One region of the Burkholderia sp. LMU1-1-1.1 genome, then DNA from elsewhere that is predicted to be linked to it. Evidence: riboswitches for the same ligand, from Rfam matches in the RefSeq annotation. Region 1 holds a riboswitch; each other region holds the start of a gene.
The links. Region 1 has a riboswitch for cobalamin ahead of MRBLMU1_RS20245 (TonB-dependent receptor). Riboswitches for the same ligand answer to the same signal wherever they lie in the genome.

Region 2: another riboswitch for cobalamin. It lies ahead of MRBLMU1_RS04360 (TonB-dependent receptor); the one in region 1 lies ahead of MRBLMU1_RS20245 (TonB-dependent receptor).
Region 3: another riboswitch for cobalamin. It lies ahead of MRBLMU1_RS21255 (TonB-dependent receptor domain-containing protein); the one in region 1 lies ahead of MRBLMU1_RS20245 (TonB-dependent receptor).
Region 4: another riboswitch for cobalamin. It lies ahead of MRBLMU1_RS01755 (CbtB domain-containing protein); the one in region 1 lies ahead of MRBLMU1_RS20245 (TonB-dependent receptor).

The regions. Positions count from the first base shown of each region.
Region 1 covers NZ_JBEGHG010000023.1:426,819-431,056, forward strand. The annotation lists gene MRBLMU1_RS20240 (cupin-like domain-containing protein) at 1-705, opposite strand, end outside; gene MRBLMU1_RS20245 (TonB-dependent receptor) at 814-2,925, opposite strand; cobalamin riboswitch at 3,092-3,325, opposite strand; gene MRBLMU1_RS20250 (hypothetical protein) at 3,449-4,238, shown strand, end outside.
Region 2 covers NZ_JBEGHG010000003.1:172,669-176,906, reverse strand. The annotation lists gene MRBLMU1_RS04375 (OPT family oligopeptide transporter) at 1-59, opposite strand, end outside; gene ylqF (ribosome biogenesis GTPase YlqF) at 190-1,140, shown strand; gene MRBLMU1_RS04365 (DODA-type extradiol aromatic ring-opening family dioxygenase) at 1,234-2,040, opposite strand; cobalamin riboswitch at 2,258-2,451, shown strand; gene MRBLMU1_RS04360 (TonB-dependent receptor) at 2,535-4,238, shown strand, end outside.
Region 3 covers NZ_JBEGHG010000026.1:1,181-5,418, reverse strand. The annotation lists gene MRBLMU1_RS21255 (TonB-dependent receptor domain-containing protein) at 1-1,315, opposite strand, end outside; cobalamin riboswitch at 1,413-1,631, opposite strand; gene MRBLMU1_RS21250 (DUF6445 family protein) at 1,748-2,506, shown strand; gene MRBLMU1_RS21245 (histidine phosphatase family protein) at 2,521-3,063, opposite strand; gene MRBLMU1_RS21240 (adenosylcobinamide-GDP ribazoletransferase) at 3,067-3,849, opposite strand; gene cobT (nicotinate-nucleotide--dimethylbenzimidazole phosphoribosyltransferase) at 3,861-4,238, opposite strand, start outside.
Region 4 covers NZ_JBEGHG010000001.1:449,413-453,650, forward strand. The annotation lists gene MRBLMU1_RS01740 (cobaltochelatase subunit CobN) at 1-314, opposite strand, end outside; gene MRBLMU1_RS01745 ((2Fe-2S) ferredoxin domain-containing protein) at 307-645, opposite strand; gene MRBLMU1_RS01750 (CbtA family protein) at 642-1,358, opposite strand; gene MRBLMU1_RS01755 (CbtB domain-containing protein) at 1,388-1,585, opposite strand; cobalamin riboswitch at 1,746-1,975, opposite strand; gene MRBLMU1_RS01760 (GNAT family N-acetyltransferase) at 2,053-2,574, opposite strand; gene MRBLMU1_RS01765 (sensor domain-containing diguanylate cyclase) at 2,793-4,238, shown strand, end outside.

The DNA of each region.
Region 1 (4,238 bases):
GTACAGGAACTCGTCGTGATGGGGCGGCGACAGGAAAATCCGCTTGGTGCCCCAAATCTGCGCGAAGATATTATCGTCGTAGTCGCAATGCAGCGGCGTCACCGTGCGGGCCGGACCGATCCAGAAACGGGGCGGCCCCATTTTGTCGAAATAAGTCGGCCAGTGGCACATGTTGTTTAATTCGCGCAGCTCCAGATTGCCCAGGTAAGGCGGCAGGTCCTGTGTTTCGACGGCGACCAGGTCGAGATACTCCCCCATCGACATATCCCGCATCGCGCGGTCCGCCGCGAAGGCGGTGTTGATGTAGTCCCCTACCCGCGCGCGCACTTGCACCTCGCTGTAGCGATCGCGCAGCGTTTGCGGCGTCAGCGCGCAAAGCGGCCAGCGGTTGACGATACCGGTGATCAGGAATGGCAGGCCCTGCGCGGCGCGCGCGCGGAACGCCGCCGCATCGAGCGCGCGCAAGCGCGGCACCTCGGAAATTTCAGGCAGCGCGCGTGCGGCGCTCCGTATCGCGTCACGCATTTTCTGGATGGATGTGACGCCGCGAACCTGCGCATCCCTTTGCTCGCGCGCCTGTTTTTTGGCGGCCGCCTCCTCCGGCGAAGCAGGCCGCGAAGCCTGCAACGGCGGCGGCGAGCGCGGGGCGGTCCGCGTCGGTGGCGCCACTGGGCCGCCGGCCGTCGGATTTTTCTCTTTTGACATATGCCTTACCTTGAATTCCGATCACTCACAAGCCGCGCAGCATAACGCATGCCGTTTAAACCGCGCTAGTATGATCGGATCATAAACCCGGCAAGACGATCGCGGACGTTAGAACCGCCAGGCCAGACCGGCGCGCAAGGTGCGCATTTCGCCGGGATGGGTATGGATATCGGCCACCGGCGCCGCCTCGCCGGGCAAGCGCGACTCGTAATAGTAATCGATGTCGCTTACCTTGCGATCCAGCAGATTAAGCACCTCCAAAGTGAGCTTGAGGTTGGCCGCCAGCTTATACCCAAGCTTCATGTTGACCAGCGTGGAAGACGGCGAGCGCACGGAGTCATCCTCCACCAGCGCGCGCTGGCCGAAATACCGCAATCGGACGCCGCCCGACCACGGGCCGGATTCCCCGGACACCCCGACCGAGGCCGTGCGGTTGATCGAACCCGGAATGAAATTCCCCGCCGGATCGTTATCGGTGAAGCGCGCATGCGACCATGCCAGGTTGGCGTCGATGATCCAATCCTTGGCCGGCGTGTAGAAATTGGCCAGCTCGATGCCGTGGCGGCGGCTCGGACGCCCCGCCTCGGTGCTGCCCGCGTCGCCGATAAAAATGAGCTCCGAATCGAGATCGAGCCGCCATGCCGCGAGCGTCGTTTGCAGGCCGGGCACCAGCCCGACCAGGCGCAGCCCCGCCTCCTTGCCAGTGGCCTTGACCAGCGGCGTGGCGCGTTCGATCGGCGCGCCATCGGCATCGACCGCCAGGCCGGTTTTGGGATCGACCGTACCGGTGACGCCGCGCGCGTCGTTGCTGTGGAAGCCGCGTCCCCAATTCAGATACACCTCGGCGTTTTTACCAGGCGTGAAAACGGCGCTGAATTTGGGGCTGGTGATGGACGCGTCGACCTTGCCCGAGTTAGCAGCGGTGTTGCTGTCGACGTCGAACGAATAGCGGTCCGACCGAATGCCGGCCACGGTGCGCAGCCAGGGCGCCCAGGCGATGCTGCTGGACAGGTACACGGCGGCGGCACGCTCCTTGACCTCGTCCTCGCGCACGGTCGACAGGCGCTGGCGCGCCTCGGTCAGATACAGTCCGACCGGCGACAAACGGTCCTGGCGCAGCTGCGCGCCGACCACCGTCTCCGAGGCGAAGGGACCGAGCTTGTTCTGCCAGGCGCGCTCCGCGTTCAGGCCCAGTATCTGGCGGCTCTCGGCCTGGTGGTACTGGTCGCCGTGTTCGGGATCGTCAAGCACGTAGGTGAAATTGCTGAACAGGTCCAGGCGCGACTTGATCAGATAAGCGGCGACCTTGCCGTAGCCGTCGGCATACTGGCGCGTCCACTCGCCGGAGGCGCTGTAACGCGACGTCTCGCCGCCGTCGCTGGGATCGAGCGCGCCATAGCGGCCGATCAAGCCGCTGTCCAGCGCGCGGCGCGGCACCTGGTCGGTCGAATTCCACGACGAATGCATGCCCATCGCGGTCAACCGCACATCGTCGTCGCCGCTGCGCAAACTGTACGACAGCACGCCGTTCACGCGCTTGTAGTCCTCCGGCGTATCCCACGGACCGTCCTGGCCCGCGCGCTCGATCGCATACAGCAGCGTGCCGGCGGCCAGCGGCGTCGAATTCGCCACCAGCACGCGCGTAAAGCGGTTCTGGCCAGCCTCCACGCTCAGCAAACCCTGCTCCATCCGCCGCACATAGTCGAAGGCCGCCGCGCCGGCCGCCGAGAAGTCGCCCTCCTCCGCGTAGTACGTGCCTTTTTTGTATTGGATGGTGCTCACCAGCTCCGGTATCAGGAAGTTCAGGTCCGAATAGCCCTGGCCATGCGCATTGGTCGGCAGGTTCACCGGCATGCCCATCACCGAGGTGCGGAAGTCGGTGCCGTGATCGAGATTGAACCCGCGCGCGAAATACTGGTTGGCCTTGCCGTCGCCGGCGTGCTGGGTCACGATCAGCCCCGGCACCGCTTCGAGCAGCTCGCCGGTGCGCAGCAAGGGACGGTTTTCCAGCTGCTTGGCCGTCACCGTCCCCTGGTTGGCGGAATCGGCCACGCCAAGCGGAATCAGGCTGGCCGACACGCGTACCTGCTGCGGCGCGGCCTGGCTGCCGTCGGCGCTGGTGTCGGCGGCATCGTTGGCGAAGGCCGGCGCGGCCAGCAGGAGCATGGACGGAAGCAGGCGCAGCTTCCATTGGGGCTGGGGGGATTTCTTGTTCTTCATGAGGACTTTCTGTCACGACCGCTGGCGGTCTTTTTTTGAACGGCGCGCATCCCCGCACACCGTGAAAAAAGAAGCGAGCGCCATCAACGACGATCGGACGAAATCGCAAGCCGGCGCCGTGGCGCCGATCCCGCATCCTCCGCAAAACACGACACCTCCCGGCCGCTTGCTTCCATCCGTCTTGGCCGGTATCCGGGCTAACAGGTCGGATCGCCTCGCCTTCCCATGCTCGACGCACAGTGGACTTCAGAGACAACCAGCCGCGCGTTCCGTGGGAACGCGGGCGCCTGTTTTACCGTTGCGGGGACAGCACACGTTTACCGCCGGCATGCCAGCGCGTGTTTCCCGTTTAACTGCGGCCAGGAACCTGGCCGCGAGCACCAAAACGCCGCCATGATACGACGGGCTGGTCACTATGGCAACTTCAGCTCATCAACCGCTTAGTGACGACAGAGCCTGACCGCCTTTCATTTAGCACCGCCTACTGTTACTATAAAGAAATTTTTATTCTTACAATGTTTTTATGTTAAATATTTTGCGCGTGCTCGCATTGGCCTCGGCGTTGTGCAGCGCCCCCGCCTTCGGCGCCAACATCGACGCCCTCTTCCGCGCGAAATGGGTACAAGCGGAAACCAAACATTTCCGGGTGGTGACAGATCAGGACCCCGAAACCGCCCGCCTGATGATCAACGACCTCGAGCACATGCGTCATTTCAGCTCGCGAGCACTAGGCATCGACGCGCTCGATACCGTCGGACCGCTGACCGTGCTGGCCATCGGCAACGCCAATCTGTTCGACAAACTGGGTCTGCCGGAAAGCTACGGCGGTGTGTTCTCCTACGACCTGGAAGGCTTCGCGGCGATCGCCAACGTCAAAGGCTACGTCGGCGACAGCAACATCCCCACCTTCGCCCGCACCGTCTTGCTGCACGAATACCATCACTTCCTGATCCGCATGACGGAGCAGACCGTGGCCTATCCGATGTGGTGCGACGAGGGCATGGCGGAGTATTTCGCCACCTTCCGGTACGACAATACCTCGGTCAGCGTCGGCGACATCGACGAAACGAACAGCCGCGCCGGCGGTCTGTTCAGCGCCAGCGGCGCCATCAGCATCGACAGCGCCGCCTTGTTCAACACCACCAAGCTCGACTACCTCAAGACCACCCGCACCAACAAAATGGAGCTCAACGCGTTTTATGCACGGGCCGGCTTCGCCGTGCACTATTTCAATTCGTCGCCGGAACTGCGCGCCCAGTTGGCGCACTACCTGCGACTGTACAACCTCGGCATCGGCCAGGACCGCGCCGCCC
Region 2 (4,238 bases), on a different contig from region 1:
CCCAGAATAATGCCGCGGAGGGTGATCTCCCTCGGGTTGGACGGTGCAGCTATGCTCATCTTCAGCACTCCGGTTGAAAAATATTGTTTATATGGTCAGAAAAACGGAAAAGCGACTCATGATATCCGAATCCCGTCCGGGTCAGCAGGTAAAATAGCGGATTGTCAGAACGATTTTGAAGGTCAGAGCATGTCGATACAATGGTACCCGGGGCACATGAACGCCGCCAAGAAGAAGGCGGCGGAGCAGATGGAGAACACCGATCTGGTGATCGAGGTGGTCGACGCGCGCCTGCCGGAGGCCAGCACCAATCCGATGGTGGAGGAGCTGCGCAAGTTCCGCCAGCGTCCGTGCCTGAAGATCCTCAACAAGATCGATCTGGCCGATCCCGCCGCCACGGCGGCGTGGGTAGCGTATTACAACGCGCAGGAGGGCGTGACGGCGTTCGCGATGACGACCAAGAAGCCGGCCGACGTCACGCGCGTGCCGGAACTGGCCAAGCAGCTGGCGCCGCACCGTGGCGTGCCGACCAAGCCGCTGCGCATCATGATCATGGGGATTCCCAACGTCGGCAAGTCGACCCTGATGAACGCGCTGCTCAAGCGCAAAGTGGCCAAGGTCGGCGACGAGCCGGCGGTGACCAAGCAGCAGCAGAAGCTTTATCTGGACAAGAACACCATCCTGGTCGACACGCCCGGCATGCTGTGGCCGAAGATCGCGCTGCCGAGCGACGGCTTGATGCTGGCCGCCAGCCACGCCATCGGTTCGAACGCGCTGATCGAGGAGGAGGTGGCGGTGTTCCTGGCCGACGAGATGCTGAAGTACTATCCGCAGCTGCTGGTGGCGCGCTACGGCTTCAAGGACATCGAAACGTTCGACGGCATCGCGGTGGTGGAGGGCGTGGCGGCCAAGCGCGGCTTCCGGCAGAAGGGCGGCGACCTGGATTTCGAGAAGGCGTCGCACACCTTCCTGGGCGACTACCGCAGCGGCACATTGGGCCGCATTTCGCTCGAGACGCCGGCGTCTCGCAAGGAGCGATTGGATGCATACGCGGTGGAGGCGACCGCCAAGGCGGCCGAAAAAGCCGCGATCGCCGAAGCCAAGGCCGCCGAATACGCCAAGGGCAAACGCGGGACGTAAACAACTTCGTTAGCACCCAACCCGCAGATCCGGGCAGGGGTCGTACCCCACTGGGTACGACCCCGCGTCCGCATCGCGGGTTGACTGTGCGGGTTACCCGAACTTGAAACTACTCACCGCCAGCGCCCCCATAAACGCATCCTCGTGATACGGCACCGCCGCCGGCTCGTCCTCGGCCGCGCCCAGCGCCACCATCAGCGGCAGCAGATGCTCCTCGCGCGGATGCGCCATGCGCGCCGCCGGCGCCTTCTCCCACTCGATCAATGCCGCCGTGCGCTCGGCCGGCGGCAGCGCCATGGCCGCGCGCAGCCAGCCGTCGAACTGATGCGACGCCGCCGCGCCCTGTGCGTTGAACGCCCGCAGATTGTGATAACTCAGGCCGCTGCCGACGATCAGCACACCTTCCTTGCGCAGCGGCGCCAATAGACGGCCCACCTCCAGATGCGTCTTCGGATCGAGTCCGTGCTTGAGCGACAGCTGCACGATCGGCACGTCGGCGTTCGGGTACACCGGGTACATGGCGCTGAAGGTGCCGTGGTCGAATCCACGCTGCTCGTCCAGCTGCGCGGGGTGTCCGCCGGCGTCGAGCAGTTGTTTGATGTGCGCCGCCAGTTCGGGCGCGCCCGGGGCGCTGTATTGCACCTCGTACGTGTGGGGCGGGAAGCCGCCGTAGTCGTACAGCATCGGCGGCTTGGCCGACGACGACAGCATGAAGTCGCGGCCTTCCCAGTGCGAGGTGACGACCAGCACCGCCTTCGGTGTCACGCCCAGTTGGCGCGGGATGTCGCGCAGCGAGGCGTCCAGCTTGGCGTACAGGTGGCCCACCTGGTCCATCATGAATGGCCAGGGACCGCCGCCGTGGGAGAGGAAGTAGGTGGGAAGGGTATGGGGGGTGCTCATGGTGGTGCTCCGGGTATGGTGTTGATATCCATACTATAGGGATGCGGGAGGCTGCGATCAATGCGCGAAATGTAGATAGGTCATATCTATTTCCTGAATCATGGAGGGGCTGGTGGCGGCTCATGGATGGCGGATTACGCCGTTCCGGCTAATCCGCCCTACGTGTCTCCGCGGTGTTCTTGGGCTCCGGGCCGGGGGAGGATGGGGGACCAACCGCGTATAATGCCCGGGTTCTGGTGCCTGCGCATGTGTTCACGTGCGCGGTTAAACGGGAAACACAGGGCCGCTTCCGCACTCCGCGAAGCGGCCAAGGTGTGCTGCCCCCGCAACGGTAACGCCCGCGCCTTGTCGAGATATGCTCCGACGACCGCGCCGGCCAGCCCGGATATCGGCCAGACAGGGGGGAGCGCGCGCCGTCGACCGGCGCGCGGCTTCCGTACACTTCCGACTTGCGGGGACGCAGGCGCGGATGTCTCTTTTGAAAACGATTTGCCATGAATTCCTTCGCGTTTGTTCCGCCTTCGGCGCCACGTTTGCTGGCCGCCGCCGTTTCCCTTTGCTTCATCGCCGCCGCCCTCGCGCCGGCCCCCTCCATCGCGCAAGATGCCGTCGGCGCGCAGGTCGCCCAAGTGCTGGCGCCGGTCGTTATTACCGGCTCCCGCTTCGACGCCGATCCGGCGCTGGCCCCGATCGGCGCCACGGTGATCTCGGCCGAGGACATCCGCCGCGCCGGCGTCAGCGACGTCAATTCGGCGATCCGCAAGATCGGCGGCGTCTATGGCCGTCAAAGCCTGAACGGCAGCCCGGATTTCGATCTCGATCTGCGCGGCTTCGGCACCAACAGCAGCCAGAATATGGTGATCGTCCTCGATGGCGTGCGCCTGTCGGAAAATGAGCTGAGCACCGCCATCCTGTCGACCATTCCGGTCGATACGGTGGACCGCATCGAAATCACGCGTGGCGGCGCCAGCGTGTTGTACGGCGACGGCGCCACCGGTGGCGTGATCAACATCGTCACCAAGAGCCCGGGCAAGAACACCCGACGTGGCAGCGTTTTCGTCGAAGGCGGCCGGTTCAACGCCGGCGAGGCGCGCGTGTCGGCGGCACAGGCCTGGGATGGCTTCGCGGCCGATGCGACCCTGGGCCACCAGCGCACCGACAACTATCGCGACAACAACGAATTCAAGCAAACGCAGTTCAGCGGCGGCGCGCAGTGGTTCAACAACCTGGGCCGCGTGGGCTTCCGCTATGAAGGCGCGCGCCAGGACATGCGCCTGCCAGGTTCGCTGACCGAGGCGCAATTCAACTCCAATCCGCGCCAGGCGGCCACGCCGAATGACCACGGCTCGCTCGACAGCGACCGCTTCACCCTCTTCAGCCAGTACCGCCTGGCCGGCTACGATCTGGCGGCCGACCTGTCGTACCGCAAAAAGACCGTCGATTCGGCTTACTTCTACACTGGCGGGTCGTCAGTCGGCACCAGCGACAGCAAGCAGATTCAGTTCTCGCCGCGCGTACGGCGTCTCGGCGAGATCGGCGGCATGCTCAATGAGGTGGTGGCCGGCGTGGACCTGAGCAAGTGGGAGCGCACCGCCGCCACCGCCGACGCCGAGCAGAGGTCGAAGGCGTTCTATTTGCGCGACGAACTGCGCTTCGACACCGCGCATCAGGGCCGGATTTCGGCGGGCGTGCGGCGCGAGATCTTCGACAAGAACTTTAGCAATCCGGATGGTTTCGCCACCACCGCCTACGACGTCGCACAGGGATTGAACGCCTGGGAACTGCAAGCGAGCTATATGCCGCTTACCGGCGTGACCGTGTTCGGAAAAGCGGGCCAAAGCTATCGGGTCGCCAACGCCGACGAAAACGCGTTCACGCCGGTGATCAATGCCGCGCTGCTGCCGCAGAAGTCGCGCGATCTGGAGCTGGGCGCCAGTTACGCCGACGCCTCGCGCAAGGTGACGGCGCGCGTATTCCGTCATAACTTGAGCAACGAGATCTTCTACGATCCGACGATGTTCGCCAACGTCAACCTCGATCCAACCAAACGCCGGGGCTTCGAACTGGATGCGGAACAGCGCATCGCCACCGACTGGACCGTCAGCGCGCATTACCAGTACGTCGACGCCAAGTTCCGCGAGGGCGCCAACAGCGGCAAGCAGATGGTGCTGGTGCCAGAGAACACGCTGAGCGCGCGA
Region 3 (4,238 bases), on a different contig from region 1:
TGGCCGGATTGCCATAGCCTGGGAAGTACAACTCGTTGTAGGTCGGCGCGCGGAAGCTGGTGCCGTAGCTGGCGGTGGCGCGCAGCGCCTGCGTGATGTTGTAGCCGTAGCCCACCGAGCCGGTATTCTGCGAACCGTAGGCAGTGTTGTCGCGGCGGACGCTCGCGCTCAGCAGATTGGCGCCGCGACGGGCGTTGTACGAAGCGGCGAACGAGTTGGTGGTGCGCTCTGGATCGCGCAGGTCGAAGCCGTTGGTCCGCACTTCCTCCTTGCGATGTTCATACAGCAGTTGCAGCAAATCGGCGCCAATGCGCAGATCGTTCTGCCAGGTGATAAAGCTTTGCTTGGTGTTGATGCGCGCATAACCGCTGGCGCCGGCGTTGGTGTAGTTTTCGCCCTTGTCCTTGGTCTCCGAGTACTGCAGCAGACTGTCCCACATCGGCGTCAGCTGTCCCTTGGCGTAAACGCTGGCGGTGTCGATGACGTTCTTGCTGCGCACGTCGTACGAGCCGGCGTTGGCGCTGTCGTATTGCGAATCGAGTTTGCTGTGCATGAAAAGCGCGCCGGCCTCGTAACCCTTGGCCAGCTGCAGGCTGAATTGACCGGAGACGTTTTCCTTGTCGTAGCCGTCGTCGTCCGGATTGTACGAGGACAGGCCGGGGCGTGCGCTCGAGAAGCCGTCCGACTTTTCCTTGCCGGCGCTGACCGCGTAACCGAAGCTGTGCTCACCGCCCGTGGCGCCCGATACCGTCACGTCGGCTTCGCGCGTGTTGTCGCTGCCGTAGCCGGCGAAGGCCGTCACCGCCGGCGCGCCCTGGCCCTTTTTGGTGAAGATCTGGATCACGCCGCCGATGGCGTCCGCCCCGTACAGGGAGCTCAGTGAACCGTAGACGATTTCGATATGATCGATCGCGGTCAGCGGGATGGCGCTCCAGTTGGCCGCGCCGGTGGTGGAAGAGCCGATACGCACGCCGTCGACCAGCACGATGCTTTGATTGCTGTTGGCGCCACGGATGTAGACGTTGGACGAGCTGCCGGCGCCGCCGTTGCGCGTCACTTCGATACCACGCTGGCGCTTGAGCAGGTCGACCACCGACCCGGCGCCGGCTTCGGCGATCTGTTCGGCCTTGATGGTGACGGTGTCGCTGATGATGTCGGCCAGCGCCTGCGGCGTGCGGGTGGCGGTCACCACGACGGTGCCGGCGGGCGCCTCGTCGGCGTAGGCGCCGGTGTGCGAGAAAGCGGCGGCCATTGCCAGTGCCAGCGAGGTCAGTGCCACCGGGCGGCGTGCCAGGCGGGAGATAGGAAAGGACATGATTTATTTTTCTGTTAGGAGCAACCGGCCTACTTCCCCGTGGGCCAGATTGAACAGAAGCGGAAAACCGAGAGATGCGCGCGCACATTCGGTTCGCCCACTTCCACCTGCTTTGGCCGGTATCCGGGCTGGCAAGTTAGACCATCTCACCTTCCCATGCGGAGCACAGTGGTTGTCAGAGCTGGTTTGTCGCGCGCCGCGCGACACTTGCTTACCGTTGCGGGGGCAGCACACGTGGGCCGCGGGGCGGCTTCGTGTTTCCCGTTTAACTGCGCGTCCGGACGGACGCGCGGGCACCAAAGCCGGTCATTATACGGGTTTGGTGTGGGACTTGATAACTAGCGAAAAATAAATCGGTGAAGGGGTTCTGGCTTTTTTGCTATCATTATCGCCACCTTGCCAGGTGGTTCACCTGCTGTCGTTGGAGTGCCCATGTTCGACCCTCGTCTTGTTCCGCCATCCGCTCCGGTGACGTTGCGCCCGATGGTCAATCCGCGTCCGGTGGTGAAAGTGGTGCCGCTTTTCGACGGCCACCAAGTCGTCATCGTCGATAACTTTTTGGCGGAACCCGAAACGATGGTGGAATACGCGGCGCTCCAGCGCGGAGAGTTCCTCGACTCGGCCGGCAATTACTATCCCGGACCGGAATTGCCGTTGACGGGACGCTTCGTCTCCAGCGTGCAGGAAGCGTTCCTGCTGCACGCGCGTGCGCCGCTCAAAGCGCGCCGGGTGCTCGGTATCGCCTGCCGTCTGTCGCTGGCGACGCGGCGTCCGGAGCAGCTGTTGCCGGGCCAGCGCATGCCGCATCGTGATTCCTACGATCTGGAGCCGATGGAGGGCGTCGGGGCCATGGTCCTGTATCTGTTCAAGGACGAGCGGCTGGGCGGCACCAGCTTTTTCAAGCCCAGGTTGCCACCTGCGGAAATCAACGCGCTGCTGCGCGAATTGAGGCGCATGGAACAGGCGGGGGAGTCACCGGTACTCACCAAGCCGCCGACATTCGCCATCGCCTCGGACGAGCATTTCGAGAAGGTGCTAACGGTTGAACCCAAGTTCAACAGGGCGATTTTTTATAACGGCCAGGTGTTCCACTCCGGGCATCTCGCGGCACCCCATTTGTTGGTCGATGATCCTGCTGTCGGCAGGCTGACGGTCAACGCCTTCTTCAAGCTGCGCATGGCCGCGAGCTGAGTCCGGGCCCGGATTTATTCTAGGATCAAAGTGGCGCCGTAGGCGATATGGTGTGGAATCCGGGCGGCTTGCAGGGCCATCTCCGGCGGCGCCAGGCCGGCGTGGCAGGCGGACAGCAGACGCATGGCGCCCGCGTGGCAGATGACGATGGCTCCGCCGTCGTCGCCCAGCTGGCGCTGGAGGTCGGCGTGGAAGGCCGCGATGCGCGCGGCCATCCGCAGCACGCTCTCGCCGCCGCCCGGTTGGTAGTCGACCATATCGGCGGCCCAGGCGTCTATTTCGGCGCGCGGAATGTCATCCCAGGCGCGCATCTCCCAGCCGCCGAAGTGCATTTCGACCAGGCGGGCGTCGAAGATCGGAGTGGCCGACAGGCAGGCGGCGAGTCCCGCGCAGCGGCGCAATGGACTGGAATATACGGGCAAACCCGCGGGCAGTCGCGGCGCCAGCGCGGCGAGGGTGCGCTCCAGCTCCCCCGGCGCGACGTCCAGATCGGTGCTGCCGTAGCAGACGCCCGCATCGACCAGCGGTTGGGGATGGCGGATCAGTATCAGCCGCATGGGTCAGAAAAACTGCGCGCCGGTGTGCAGGCCGGCGAGCACGCACAGGTAGAAGATCGCTTCGGTCACTTGCTGTACGGCGCCCAGGCAATCGCCGGTGTAGCCGCCGATGCGCCGCACGAACTTCCGTGCCAGCCAGAGGGTCGCGACCAGCGCCAGGGCCAAGCCGCTGATCAGCATTGTCCATGACAGCCAGCCCAGATAGATCAGCATCAGCGCCGGCAGCAGGGCGGTGATGGCGGCGATGGCGAATTCCATGGTGCGCATCTTTTGCGCCAGGGGCTTGGCCTTGCCCTCGGCGCGCGCGTAGTCCAGCCGCCAGATCAGCGAGACCGCCATCAGCCGCGACATCGGATGGGCCAGTAGCAGGGCCGCCAGCACCCTGGAGGGCGGTATCTGGGTCAAGATCGCGCACTTCAGTAGCAGCAGGCAGAATATGCCGATCGCGCCGTAGGCGCCGATGCGGGAATCCTTCATGATCTCCAGCACGCGTTCCTGCGTCACGCCGCCGCCGAAACCGTCGCACATGTCGGCGAAGCCGTCTTCATGGAAGGCGCCGGTGACGTAAATGCCGGCGGCGACCGACAGGATGACGGCGATCGCCGGCGGGAGGAACTTGAAGGCGAGAACGTAGACCGCGCCGGTGATCAGCGCGACAACCACGCCGACCAGCGGAAAATAGCGCGACGCTTGATTGAGCCACGCGGGATCGAAGCCTACCCAGCGCGGGATCGGCAGGCGCGTGAAGAACTGCAGCGCGGTGAAGAACAGTCGGAGCTGGTGCACTGACCCGGCCCTTACTCGGACTTTTCGCTGACCTGGGCCGATTCGAACGTGGCCATCTGGTTCAGGAAGTTGACCGCCGCGTGCAACAGCGGCAACGCCAGCGCGCAGCCGGTGCCTTCGCCCAGGCGCAAGCCGAGATTGAGCAAAGGCTTGGCGTCCAGCGCCGCCAGCATTTGTTCATGGCCGTTTTCATCGGAGCAGTGCGCGAAGACGCAGTAATCGAGAATCGCCGGTTGCAGGCGGGCGGCGACCAGCAGCGCGCTGGTGACAATGAAGCCGTCGATCAGCAGCACCTTGCGCAGTTCGGCCGCCTTCAGCATGGCGCCCGCCATCATGGCGATTTCCAATCCACCGAAGGTGGCCAGCACGTCGAGCGGCTCCGTGACGGC
Region 4 (4,238 bases), on a different contig from region 1:
GGGTCGGGCTCGCCGGTGCCGCTGACAACGATCAGATGCCGGCCATGGCGGCGTGCGTGGTCCACCAGCTCCGTAAATCCTGGAACGCTGCCAAGTCGGCCCAGTACGCGCACGATGATCACCCGCGCCGCGCGCAAATCCCCCGCCAACCACGCCGCCATCGAGGTATCGGCATCGAGCGACTGCAGGTTAACTCCCGCCACGCGAGCGAAGCCCGAAGGCAGCTGCGCCTGCGCCTGGTGCAACACCGTCAGATCGTTGGACGCATGCGTCAGCAGTGCTACGTCCGCCGGGCCGGCTGCTGTTTCAATCATCTTTGGGTTCCGGTGCGCAGGTATCGCCTTCACCAAGGCGATGGAATATCAGGTCGCCTACTTCGCGACCGCCGATCAAATGCTCGTTGACGATGCGTTCCGCATTGGCCTCATTCACCCGCTGGTACCACACGCCTTCGGGATAGACCACCATCACCGGCCCCTCGTAGCGGCACGCCACCATGCAATGGGTCCGCGTGCGCTTGACGGCAAGCTCCGGATGGGCGTCGATCATTTCGCCCATGCGCTCGAACACGGCCTGCGCGCGCCCCTCGACGGGAGCGCAACGCGGGCCGACGCACATGAATACGTGACGGTGGTGGGTTCTCATCGATCGGCGAAGCGCTTGTGGAAGAAGCCGGTCAGCGCGCCCAGCGCCAGCCAGAACCCGCCATTGGCGAGCGCGGTCGCATAGACAAAGGAACGCTGCAAATGGTCTGGCGCGACGCTGGCATGGACCGGCGGCTGCGGCGCGCCGACCAGATGCGGCAACACCAGCAGCGCGACGGCCGCCAGTTTCAGCGCCCAATGGCGGCCGAAGGCCAGCATCGCCAGCGCGGTGGCGGTCGACATCGCGGTCGCGATCCACCAGCCCTGGCGTGCGGCCACCGGCGCGGCGGCGGTACCGGGCAACTCCGGCGGCAAACCGATGGACGGCGCCAGGAAGAACACCGCGTAACCGGCGGCGCCCCACAGCAGGCCGGATCGCCAATCGACCGGCCGCCCGCGCAGCCCGATGGCGGCCGCCAGCAGCAAGCCATAACCGACGGCCATGCTGACGTCGGCCAGCGCGGTGTAAAGCGTGCGCTCTACGCCATCCTCAGGCTGCCAGCCTCCGTGTTCGTGGGGTGCTTCATGCGCTGCTTCGTGCATATGTTTAGCGCCATCGGCGTGCGTATGCGCCACCGGCTCCGCCTCGGCAGCCGATTCCAGCACCTCTACCTGCGCGATGATGCGCGTCACCTGCAAGTGCTGCACGCCGGTCAGCAGCAAGCCGGCCAGCAGGCCGGCCGCCGCCGCGGTGCGAACCATGCGATTGAACATACCGGCGCCCGCGCCGGCCCCGGTACGGCTCAATGACACGGGAAGCCCGCCGAGTGGCGGCTGTCGTGGGCCGCGTTATGCAGCGCTTCCATCGATGCGAAACCGGCGCCGAACAACAGCACCGCGCCCAGGCTCGCGGCCATCAAGGCCGCAATCAGCTTGTCTTTCAGTGCGACGGGACGGACATGCGCATCGGCTTGGCCGGCGTGGATAGTGTTGATGGACATATTGGTTTCTCCGAAAAGCAGCGACGACCACGGGGTCGGAAAGCTCGTATCGGAAGATGAACCAGGTGGGAGACGAATGCGGCGCCAAGGGAGAACCGGAACGAAGATGCGCGGATCAAACCATGACAGTTCTCCACCCGTATCGCCCTCCGCAATACAAACGTGTTTACCGCTACTGGCTGGTTTCCGGGCTGGCGAGTGGGCATCCGTGCGGACACGCCTGGATTTGCGCCTTCCCATGCAATCGCACAGTGGCATCGTACAAATCCTTAACCTCGCTTACCGTTGCGGGGGCAGCGCCGGCATTGCCGTTCCAGCGGAACGACGCACCGACTTCCCATTTAAATCTGCAAACGATCATTTGCAGATACCAGAAGCTGACTACCGGCGCAGTATAGGTCTGCGACTGCGGAATTGCAAGACGATCATGCCATCGTGCGCGGGCCGGTGACGATACGGTCCTGGTTTCAGCCGTCCACCGGATGCGCCGGTGTGCTCAGCATCAGCTGATAGAACGCCAGGTCCAGCCAGCGGTCGAACTTGAAGGCGGCATGACGAATGGTCCCTGAGTGCACGAATCCCAGCTGCTCGTGCAGGGCGATGCTGGCCGCGTTGGCGGCGTCGATGCCGCCGACCAGGATGTGCAGGTCGGCCTGCCGCGCGGCGTCGATGATAGCGCTTAGCAAAGTGCGTCCCAGTCCCTTGCCGCGCTGGTCGCCCCGCACATACACCGAGTGCTCGACCGAGTATTTATTGGCCGGAAAGCCGCGAAACGCGCCGTAGCTGGCGAATCCCAGCAACTCGCCCGCCCCGTCCTCCAGCCCGATGACCGGATAGCCGCCGGCGCGCTTGGCCGCAAACCAGTTCTTCATCGTTTCCATTGTGCGCGGATGGTACTCGTAGAGCGCGGTCGAGTTGGCGATCGCGTCATTGAATATGTCGAGAATGGCTCGCGCGTGGCGCTCTTCCGTACAGCTGATGAGTTGCATTGGGGCTCCGAAATAAGGATTTTGATTGAGACTCGTCAACATGATAGACGATAAATCTCAAGCCTTTCAACGGCCATCCCTGCCATCCAGACATTTTCGTACAGAAAATAAAAACAAACGGATAGACTGGGTTACGGATGCACTTTCCTTGTTGTAATATTACGAAAAAAGGGGTATCGCGCCTCATTAAGAATAAATATAACGAGGTAGCATTAATCATGAAACTAGCTCACGCGCCCTCCATTCGAACCAGGCTAATCTGGCTGGTGGTGGCGTGCATCGTCCCCGCGTCGCTGATGGTGGTGAGGATGATCGCCTCCGACTACGAGCTCGCGCGCGCCGCCTTCATTCGCAGCGCGATGACGACCGCCCACGCCAACGCGATGGCGGTCGACAAGGAATTCGCCGTCATCGAATCGACCCTCAAGGCGCTCGCCACCTCCCCCAGCCTGATCGGCGACGACCTCAAACCATTTTACGGGCAGGCGCGCGCCATCTGCGCCAGCCAGGACATCTTCAACATCCTGCTCGAAGACGGTACCGGACAACAGTTGATCAACACCTTCCAACCCTACGGCACCACGCTGCCCAGCACCGGCCTCGGTCCGTCGTTGACCTACATGCGGAGCAACGACGCCACCGCCATATCCCAGGTCTTCATGGGACCCGTCTCCAAACGCTACATCGTTTCGGTCGGCATCCCGGCCATCAGAAAGTCGGGCGGTTTCCACGCCTTGAGCGCGGTGGTGACGGTGGAGCGCTTCAGCACCATCCTCAAGCAGCAGCAATATCCCGAACACTGGATCACCACCATCCTCGATAACAAAGGCACGGTGGTCGCGCGCACCAGCGACATGCATCGCTACGTCGGGCAGCAAGCTATTCCCGAGGTGCTGGAAAGGCTGAGGGAACGGCCGGAGGGCGCTTTCGAAACCCAAACGCTCGACGGCAAGCCTATCCTGGCGGTCCTGGCCAAGGCCCCCAATTCGCAATGGACGGTGGCCATCGGCATTCCCATCGAGGTGTTGAACTCCCAGTTGCTTGCCAAACTGTGGACGCTGGTGCTGTCGACCATCCTCCTGCTGGGCGGCGGCCTGCTGTTCGCCTGGTACATCGGCAACCGCATCAGCCGCTCGATCCGCGACCTGGTGGCGCCGGCGCTCGCCCTCGGCGCCGGCGACAGCATCGAGCCGGCCACCTACGGCCTGCGCGAGGCGAACGAAGTGGGACAGGCCCTGGTCAAGGCGTCGAGAATGCACGCGCTGGCCAAGCACCAGGCCACGCACGATCCGCTGACCGGCCTGGCCAACCGCGCCATGTTCACCGAGTTCCTCGCCCGCCAGTTGAGCCTCTGCGAACGCAATCAGGAACCGATGGCGGTGCTGTATCTGGATCTGGACAACTTCAAATTCATCAACGACACCTACGGCCATGGCGCGGGCGACGAGCTTTTAAAAGATGCCGCCGACCGCCTGCGCTCCGAACTGCGGAAATCCGACATGGCCGCAAGGCTCGGTGGCGACGAGTTCGCGGTGGTGCTGGTCGCCAGCGGCGAGGAGGACGCGGCCGGCGTCGTCGAAAAGCTTTCCCACCGCATGGCGATGCCCTACGAAATAGACGGCCATGAATTGCTGGCCGCCGCCAGCATCGGCGTGGCCGTGTAT